Regions from separate parts of the Streptomyces sp. NPDC020681 genome, predicted to be linked through region 2. Evidence: riboswitches for the same ligand, from Rfam matches in the RefSeq annotation. Region 2 holds a riboswitch; the other holds the start of a gene.
The links. Region 2 has a riboswitch for glycine ahead of gcvP (aminomethyl-transferring glycine dehydrogenase). Riboswitches for the same ligand answer to the same signal wherever they lie in the genome.

Region 1: linked by a shared signal. The riboswitch ahead of gcvT (glycine cleavage system aminomethyltransferase GcvT) and the one ahead of gcvP (aminomethyl-transferring glycine dehydrogenase) in region 2 are both predicted to bind glycine.

Annotation. Positions count from the first base shown of each region.
Region 1 covers NZ_JBIRTX010000003.1:100,316-104,937, forward strand. Annotated here, with positions in the region: gene ACH4YL_RS07610 (enhanced serine sensitivity protein SseB C-terminal domain-containing protein) at 1-232, opposite strand, end outside; gene ACH4YL_RS07615 (enhanced serine sensitivity protein SseB) at 353-1,123, opposite strand; gene ACH4YL_RS07620 (AAA family ATPase) at 1,245-1,913, opposite strand; glycine riboswitch at 2,064-2,161, shown strand; gene gcvT (glycine cleavage system aminomethyltransferase GcvT) at 2,311-3,426, shown strand; gene gcvH (glycine cleavage system protein GcvH) at 3,488-3,862, shown strand; gene glyA (serine hydroxymethyltransferase) at 3,885-4,622, shown strand, end outside.
Region 2 covers NZ_JBIRTX010000040.1:9,622-14,243, forward strand. Annotated here, with positions in the region: gene ACH4YL_RS39250 (DNA polymerase IV) at 1-828, shown strand, start outside; gene ACH4YL_RS39255 (PRC-barrel domain-containing protein) at 738-1,121, opposite strand; glycine riboswitch at 1,235-1,335, shown strand; gene gcvP (aminomethyl-transferring glycine dehydrogenase) at 1,514-4,399, shown strand; gene ACH4YL_RS39265 (DUF5999 family protein) at 4,481-4,622, opposite strand, start outside.

The DNA of each region.
Region 1 (4,622 bases), on a different contig from region 2:
GCTCCTGGGCCGAGGTGACGCACGGCGCATAGCCGACGCCGGCGATCTCCATGTTCCCGTACTGGGCGTCGGGGGAGCCGGCCCGGCCGTGCCAGAGCAGCATCCAGACCTGGCCGCTCGCCGGGTCGGCGAGCGCCTGCAGCAGCGCCTCGTACGCGTCATAGCGTCCGGGGGTCACCTGGCGCAGCATGTGCTCGACCTGCCCGGCCGCCGCGGTGCCTGACGCACTCACCCTGGGTTCCGCCCCTCTTCGATCCACCCGGCACACAAGTGCGGCGGGTCCGGACTGGCCATGAAACCAGCTTAATCGCCCGTACTGACACCGACTTGACGGCAGGGCGTCCAGGACGTCCTAGACGGCGTGTCGTTGGTAGAAGGGCCGGACCCGCTCCAGCATCCACTCGCCGACCGGGTCCTGGGCCACGTCCAGCAGGACGAGATTGACCGGCCAGCCGACCTGGACCCGGCCCAGCGCACGGCCGAGCGCGTCCATCGGTGCGTTGCGCTCGGCGGCCTCCCAGGAGGAGAGCTGGACGCCGACGAAGAGTGTCGGCGGCTCGCCCTCGACGGAGGCGAGCGCGCGGCGGGCCGTGAGGACGACGCCGGACGCCTCGAACTCGCCTGCCGCGGCGGCGAGGAAGTCGACCGGCTCCTCCTGCCAGTCCGGCTCCCAGAGCCGCACCCGGCCGCCGGTCGCGGGACCGTCCAGCGGCGTACGCCCCATCCGGCACAGCTCGGCGACGGCGGGCGGCGGCAGCGGCGCGCCGACGGTGCCGCCCGGGTTCACGGCGATGCCGAGCTGCGGCGGCAGTCCGCGGGCGAACTCGCGGGCGGGCGCGACGGTGAAGGACATATGGCTGCCGACGCAGTGCAGGAACTGCTGCTCGGAGCTGAAGACCGGGACGTACGCGGCGCCGTCGATGTCCATGGTCGGCAGATCGAGGTTGGGGCTGTCGGGTCCGCCGCCGTTGGGCAGCGGCACCCAGACGTGGCTGCGCCCGAGCACCTCGACAAGCCGGCCGCCGGAGGCGGGGTTGCCGAGGGACGCGGCGAGCACCTCTTCGAGCTCGTTCGCCGGCCACCCGCTGTACGGATGCGGATGTGCCTGCTCCGGTATCTGCATGTGCGGTCCTTCCCCCCCGGGTTCCTACAGCGCTCGCCACCGACCCTAACGCCGGGCGGTGACGGCCGTGTGCGGGGACCCGGGCCGGGGACCGGGCGCGGGCCACAGGCCCGCACCCGGCTCAGACCGCGTCGAAGCCCACCCGGCCCAGCGCCGTCGCCGCGTCGCGGTCCAGCAGGATCGCGGACGCGCAGCCCGCCGGCAGCCGGCCCGACTCCGCGTCGGCGATCAGCCGGCCGACCGCGCGCCGGTGCCTGGCGAAGGCGTAGCCGGACACGCCGCGGCCCCGCTCCCGCTGGCCCTGCCGGGCGACCCGGGCGGGGACGTCGAGCAGCACCAGGTGCAGCGCGCTGCCGCGGCGCCGCGCCTCGCGGGCCAGCCAGCGCCGCACCCAGGTCTGCGTGCCGCAGTCGTGCACCACGACGCTCTCGCCGGAGCGCAGTGCCCGCCGCAGCCCGGCGTAGTGCGCGAGCCGCACGAGCGGGCGGTAGACGGCGTACGGCAGGAACCGCGGCATCCGCCCGTCCCAGAAGTCCCTGGTGTCCTGCGAGTCGATCCGCCGGCCGCCGGCCGCGCGCCTGATCAGCGTGGACTTTCCGCTGCCGGGCAGGCCGGAGACCACCACCACGTCACCGGCGGCGAACACCAGGCTGTGCGGGCTGCGCCCCGAGCGGTCTCTCAGGTCACGCAGCACCGGCGCGGGCGCCCTCAGCATGTCCTGTACGGGCACCTGCGCATGCGCGGGCATCCCCGCGGTCGTCACGTATGCACCGGACTGCTGCAACGTCATCGCCCTCCCCCTGTTGGGTCACCCCACACGCTTGCCCATGGAGCGTAAAGAAATGGTAATGGGACACAACCGATTTGCAGCTGAGGACCGCATACCCCACGCAGCCGCGATGCGTGCAATGATGTGCGCGCCAACTGCATACCGGCCGCTTGAATCCACGCGGGAGAGTCCTGGCCACTGTGTGCGCCGGGCGCCGAAGGAGCAAGTCCCTCCCTTGAATCTCTCAGGCCCCGTACCGCGTGTGATGAGGCAGATCTGAAAAGCGAGCCGCTGTCGAGTGGCTCCACCCAAGGTGCAAGTCACGACCACCAATACGTGCGGTCGAGACGAACCTCTCAGGTTCCGATGACAGATGGGGAGGATTGTCCTCGCCGGCCATGCCCTGGGAGCCACATCAATGAGCAATGCCCCCCGTCTCACTGCCCTCGATGCCGTGCATCGTTCGCTCGGCGCGACCATGACCGACTTCGCGGGCTGGGACATGCCGCTGCGGTACGGCAGTGAGCGCGACGAGCACACCGCGGTCCGCACCAAGGCGGGCCTGTTCGACCTCTCGCACATGGGCGAGATCACCGTCACCGGAGACCAGGCCTCGGACCTCCTGGACTTCGCGCTGGTCGGCAACATCGGCGGCGTCGCCGTCGGCCGCGCCCGCTACACCATGATCTGCCAGGAGGACGGCGGGATCCTCGACGACCTGATCGTCTACCGCCTCGGCGAGACCGAGTACATGGTCGTGGCCAACGCGTCGAACGCCCAGATCGTCCTGGACGCCCTGGTCGCCCGCTCCGAGGGCTTCGACGCCGAGGTGCGCGACGACCGCGACGCGTACGCGCTGATCGCCGTCCAGGGCCCCGAGTCCCCCGGCATCCTGAAGTCGCTGACCGACGCCGATCTGGACGGGCTCAAGTACTACGCCGGCCTGCCGGGCACGGTCGCCGGAGTTCCCGCGCTGATCGCCCGTACCGGCTACACCGGCGAGGACGGCTTCGAGCTCTTCGTCGAGCCGCAGTACGCCGAGAAGCTGTGGCAGGCACTGACCGAGGCGGGCGCTCCGGTCGGTCTGGTCCCGGCCGGTCTGTCCTGCCGCGACACGCTGCGCCTGGAGGCGGGCATGCCGCTGTACGGGCATGAGCTGACCACCTCCCTGACCCCGTTCGACGCGGGCCTGGGCCGGGTCGTGAAGTTCGAGAAGGCGGGCGACTTCGTGGGCCGCGCCGCCCTGGAGGCCGCCGCCGAGCGTGCCGCGTCGAACCCGCCGCGCAAGCTCGTCGGCCTGATCGCCGATGGCCGCCGCGTCCCCCGCGCCGGCATGACCGTCGTGGCCGGCGGTCAGGTCGTCGGCGAGGTCACCTCGGGCGCGCCTTCCCCGACGCTCGGCAAGCCGATCGCCATCGCCTATGTGGACGCCGCACACTCCGCCCCGGGCACCGATGGCGTCGGCGTGGACATCCGCGGAGCGCACGAGCAGTACGAGGTCGTCGCGCTGCCGTTCTACAAGCGCCAGAAGTGATCCTCAGCACCAGTCACCGCCCGTTCACCAGCACTCCCCCGCGTACAGGAGAATTCAGGTCATGAGCAACCCCCAGCAGCTGCGCTACAGCAAGGAGCACGAGTGGCTGTCGGGCGCCGAGGACGGCGTCTCGACGGTCGGCATCACGGAGCACGCGGCAAACGCGCTCGGCGATGTGGTGTACGTACAGCTTCCGGAGGTCGGCGCCACCGTGGCCGCGGGCGAGACCTGCGGCGAGCTGGAGTCGACCAAGTCCGTCAGCGACCTGTACTCCCCGGTCAGCGGTGAGGTCACGGAGATCAACGAGGACGTCGTCAACGACCCGTCGCTGGTGAACTCCGCCCCGTTCGAGGGCGGCTGGCTCTTCAAGGTGCGAGTGGCGGACGAGCCGGAGGATCTGCTCTCCGCCGACGCGTACTCCGAGTTCACCGGCTGACCGAGACCCCAGGGACTTCCACATGTCGCTTCTGAACACGCCCCTCCATGAGCTGGACCCGGACGTCGCCGCCGCTGTCGACGCCGAGCTCCACCGTCAGCAGTCCACCCTCGAGATGATCGCCTCGGAGAACTTCGCTCCGGTCGCGGTCATGGAGGCTCAGGGCTCGGTCCTCACCAACAAGTACGCCGAGGGCTACCCCGGCCGCCGTTACTACGGCGGCTGCGAGCACGTCGACGTCGTCGAGCAGATCGCGATCGACCGGATCAAGGAGCTCTTCGGCGCCGAGCACGCCAATGTGCAGCCGCACTCCGGCGCGCAGGCCAACGCGGCGGCGATGTTCGCGCTGCTGAAGCCGGGCGACACGATCATGGGTCTGAATCTCGCGCACGGCGGGCACCTGACCCACGGAATGAAGATCAACTTCTCCGGCAAGCTCTACAACGTGGTCGCGTACCACGTCGACGAGCAGAGCGGCCAGGTCGACATGGCCGAGGTCGAGAAGCTCGCCAAGGAGTCCAAGCCGAAGCTGATCATTGCCGGCTGGTCCGCCTACCCGCGTCAGCTGGACTTCGCCGCCTTCCGCCGGATCGCGGACGAGGTCGGCGCGTATCTGATGGTCGACATGGCGCACTTCGCCGGTCTGGTCGCGGCCGGTCTGCACCCGAACCCGGTGCCGCACGCCCATGTCGTGACCACGACCACGCACAAGACGCTCGGCGGCCCGCGCGGCGGTGTCATCCTGTCGACGCAGGAGCTC
Region 2 (4,622 bases):
CTGGGGTACGACGACCGGCCCGTGGTGGCCGAGCGGGACACGAAGTCGGTGTCGGTGGAGGACACCTTCGATGTGGACATCCATGACCGGGTGCGGATCGGGATCGAGGTGGAGCGGCTCGCCGACCGGTGTGTGCAGCGACTGCGCGGGTCCGGGCACTCGGGGCGGACGATCGTCCTGAAGGTGCGGAGGTACGACTTCTCGACGCTGACGCGCTCGGAGACGCTGCGCGGGCCGACGGACGACCCCGGGGTGGTGCGGGAGGCGGCGGGGCGGCTGCTGGAGTCCGTGGACACCACGGGTGGGGTGCGGCTGCTGGGTGTGGGGGTGAGCGGGCTCGCGGACTACACGCAGGAGGACCTGTTCGCCCAGGCCGCAGCCGCCGCAGCAGCCGCCACCTCGGCCGATGCCGAGGAGCTTGCCGTGTCCGCGCAGGCGGAAGCTGTGGACGGCGTCGGCGGGGCCGGAGTGCACGCGGCTGTTCAGGGAGCCGAGGGCGAGGAGGCCGAGCCCGAGGCGCTGGGTGAGCGGCGCTGGCCGGCCGGGCACGACGTTCGGCACGCCGAATTCGGGCCCGGCTGGGTGCAGGGCAGCGGTCTCGGCCGGGTCACCGTGCGCTTCGAGGAGCCCCATTCGGAGCCCGGGCGCGTGCGGACCTTCCGGGTCGACGATCCGGATCTGGAGCCGTCCGATCCGCTGCCGCTCGTGCGGACTCCCGGCGAAGCACGGGAGGCGGGTCAGTCCTCCTGGCCGGCGACTCGGCCGAAGGAGCGGTCTCCTGAGGAAGGTGCGGGCCTCTCCGGGGGCACGGAGAGGTCGAGGCCGTAGTGGTGGTAGAGCTGGAGCTCCTGCTCGGGGGAGAGGTGGCGGCCGACGCCGAAGTCCGGAGCGTCCTTGATCAGCGAGCGCTCGTAGGGGACATGCAAGGTGCCGTCGACGAATGTGCTGGGCTCGAGCGGGACGAAGGCGTCCCTGCTGAACAGGCCGGTGCGTACGGCGGCCCATTCGGGTACGCCTGTGGCGTCGTCCAGATACACCTCGTCCACAGTTCCGATCTTTGCGCCGTTGCGGTCGAATGCCTTGCGGCCGATCAGACTGCGGGGATCGATATCGGTCTGCACGGTCCCTCCTAAGGCTCGCAACTGCTCGTAAATACTACAAAAGTGCACATCGGGGGCGTCGGCCACTTGAGCGATCGGCGAGGGGGTGCGCTGGTACGCTGGCTAGCGGCTGCTGACCCCGTGCGGGAGAGTCCACCGGCGAGAATGTGCCGGCGGCGCCGAAGGAGCAAATCCTCCCCGGAATCTCTCAGGCACCCTGTACCGCACGGACGAGGTCACTCTGGAAAGCAGGGCGGGCGTCGACGGCATCCGCTCTCACCGACGGTGAAAGCCGGAGCGTCGATCGCGGACGGTCCGGTGAAGCTCTCAGGTTGAGATGACAGAGGGGGAGGCCGTCCGGGCACCCCCCCGTGGTGCCCCTCGCAGGTCGCGTCGACCAGGAGGCCTCCTTCATGACCGCCAACCGCATTCCGCTCTCTCAGCTGGAGCGAGGCACCCCCTTCGAGCAGCGCCACATCGGGCCCGACGCCGAGGCCCAGGCCAAGATGCTGGCCCATGTGGGATATGGCTCGCTCGACGAGCTGACTGCCGCCGCCGTCCCCGATGTCATCAAGAGCACGGAGGCGCTGGATCTCCCGGACGCGCGCACCGAGGCCGATGTCCTCGCCGAGCTCCGCACCCTCGCCGACCGGAACCAGGTCCTCGCGCCGATGATCGGCCTGGGCTACTACGGCACCTTCACGCCGCCGGTCATCCTCCGCAATGTCATGGAGAACCCCGCCTGGTACACCGCGTACACGCCGTACCAGCCGGAGATCTCCCAGGGCCGGCTCGAGGCCCTGCTGAACTTCCAGACGATGGTCGCCGAGCTGGCCGGTCTGCCGACCTCCGGCGCATCGCTGCTCGACGAGGCCACCGCGGCCGCCGAGGCCATGTCGCTCGCCCGCCGCGTCGGCAAGGTCAAGGACGGTGTCTTCCTGGTCGACGCCGACACCCTGCCGCAGACCCTCGCGGTGATCCAGACCCGCGCCGAACCGACCGGCGTCGAGGTCGTCACCGCCGACCTCAGCAACGGAATCCCGGCCGAGATCGCCGAGCGCGGCGTCTTCGGCGTGCTGCTGCAGTACCCCGGCGCCTCCGGTGCCGTGCGCGACCTCAAGCCGGTGATCGAGAAGGCGCACGAGCTCGGCGCGATCGTCACCGTCGCCGCCGACCTGCTGGCGCTGACGCTGCTCACCTCGCCGGGCGAGCTGGGTGCCGACATCGCGGTCGGCACCACGCAGCGGTTCGGTGTCCCGATGGGCTTCGGCGGCCCGCACGCCGGTTACATGGCCGTACGCGAGAAGTTCGCTCGCAGCCTGCCCGGACGGCTGGTCGGCGTCTCGGTGGACGCGGACGGAAACAGGGCGTACCGGCTCGCGCTGCAGACCCGTGAGCAGCACATCCGCCGGGAGAAGGCCACCAGCAACATCTGTACGGCGCAGGTCCTGCTTGCCGTGATGGCCGGTATGTACGCCGTCTACCACGGTCCGGACGGACTGCGGTCGATCGCGCAGCGCACCCACCGCTATGCGACGCTGCTCGCGGCGGGTCTGCGGGCCGGCGGCGTGGAGTTGGTGCACGGTGCGTACTTCGACACCCTGACCGCCCGTGTGCCGGGCAGGGCGGCCGATGTCGTTGCCGCCGCCCGTGAGGACGGCGTCAACCTCCACCTCGTCGACGCCGACAACCTCTCCATCGCCTGCGACGAGACCACCACCCGGACCCAGCTGTCCGCCGTGTGGGCCGCCTTCGGCGTGGACGGTGACATCGAGGCGCTGGACGCCGAAGCCGCGGACACGCTGCCGGGCACGCTGCTGCGGAGCGACGACTACCTCACGCACCCGGTCTTCCACCAGCACCGCTCCGAGACGGCGATGCTGCGCTACCTGCGCAGGCTCGCCGACCGTGACTACGCGCTGGACCGCGGCATGATCCCGCTCGGCTCCTGCACCATGAAACTGAACGCGACCACCGAGATGGAGCCGGTCACCTGGCCCGAGTTCGGCCAGATCCACCCCTTCGCCCCGGTCGAGCAGGCCGCCGGCTATCTCACCCTCATCCGCGAGCTGGAGGAACGTCTCTCCGAGGTCACCGGCTACGACAAGGTGTCCATCCAGCCGAACGCCGGTTCGCAGGGCGAGCTCGCCGGTCTCCTTGCCGTACGCGCGTACCACCGTGCCAACGGCGACGCCCAGCGCACCGTCTGCCTCATCCCGTCCTCCGCGCACGGCACCAACGCGGCGAGCGCCGTGATGGCCGGCATGAAGGTCGTCGTGGTCAAGACCGCCGACGACGGCGAGATCGACGTCGAGGACCTGCGCGCCAAGATCGAGCAGTACCGCGACGAACTGTCGGTGCTGATGATCACCTACCCGTCCACGCACGGTGTGTTCGAGGAGCATGTCGCCGACATCTGCGCGCAGGTCCACGAGGCCGGCGGCCAGGTGTACGTCGACGGCGCCAACCTCAACGCGCTGGTCGGCCTCGCCAAGCCGGGCAAGTTCGGCGGCGACGTCTCGCATCTGAACCTGCACAAGACCTTCTGCATCCCGCACGGCGGCGGCGGCCCCGGTGTCGGTCCGGTCGGCGTGCGGGCGCACCTCGCCCCGTACCTGCCGAACCACCCGCTCCAGCCGACCGCGGGCCCGGAGACCGGCGTGGGACCGATCTCGGCCGCTCCGTGGGGCTCGGCGGGCATCCTGCCGATCTCCTGGGCGTATGTGCGGCTCATGGGCGGCGAGGGCCTCAAGCGTGCGACGCAGGTCGCGGTGCTCGCCGCGAACTACATCGCCAAGCGCCTGGAGCCGCACTACCCGGTGCTCTACACGGGCCCGGCCGGTCTGGTCGCGCACGAGTGCATCGTCGACCTGCGGCCGCTGGCGAAGGCGACCGGCGTCAGCGTCGACGACATTGCCAAGCGCCTGATCGACTACGGCTTCCACGCGCCGACGATGTCGTTCCCGGTGGCCGGCACGCTGATGATCGAGCCCACCGAGAGCGAGGATCTGAACGAGATCGACCGCTTCTGCGAGGCGATGATCGCGATTCGCGCGGAGATCGAGCGGGTCGCCTCCGGCGAATGGCCCGCCGAGGACAACCCGCTGTGCAACGCTCCGCACACGGCGGCCGCGCTCGGCGGTGACTGGGCGCATGCGTACAGCCGTGACGAGGCGGTCTTCCCGGCCGGTGTGAGCGCCTCCGACAAGTACTGGCCGCCGGTGCGCCGTATCGACGGTGCGTTCGGCGACCGCAATCTCGTCTGCTCGTGCCCGCCGCTGGACGAGTACGAGAACTGAGGCTGAGACACCTCAGGACAGACATACGTCAGGGCCGGTTCGGAGTTCTCCGAGCCGGCCCTTGGCTTCTCCCGACGGCGCCTAGGCCGCCGTCACCACCCTCGGCGGCCGGTGCGGGGCGATGATCTGCCCGTCCGGAAGCAGTTCGCCGGTGTCCTCAAAGAGGAGGACGCCGTTGCACAGCAGGCTCCAGCCCTGCTCCGGGTGGTGCGCCACGAGGCGC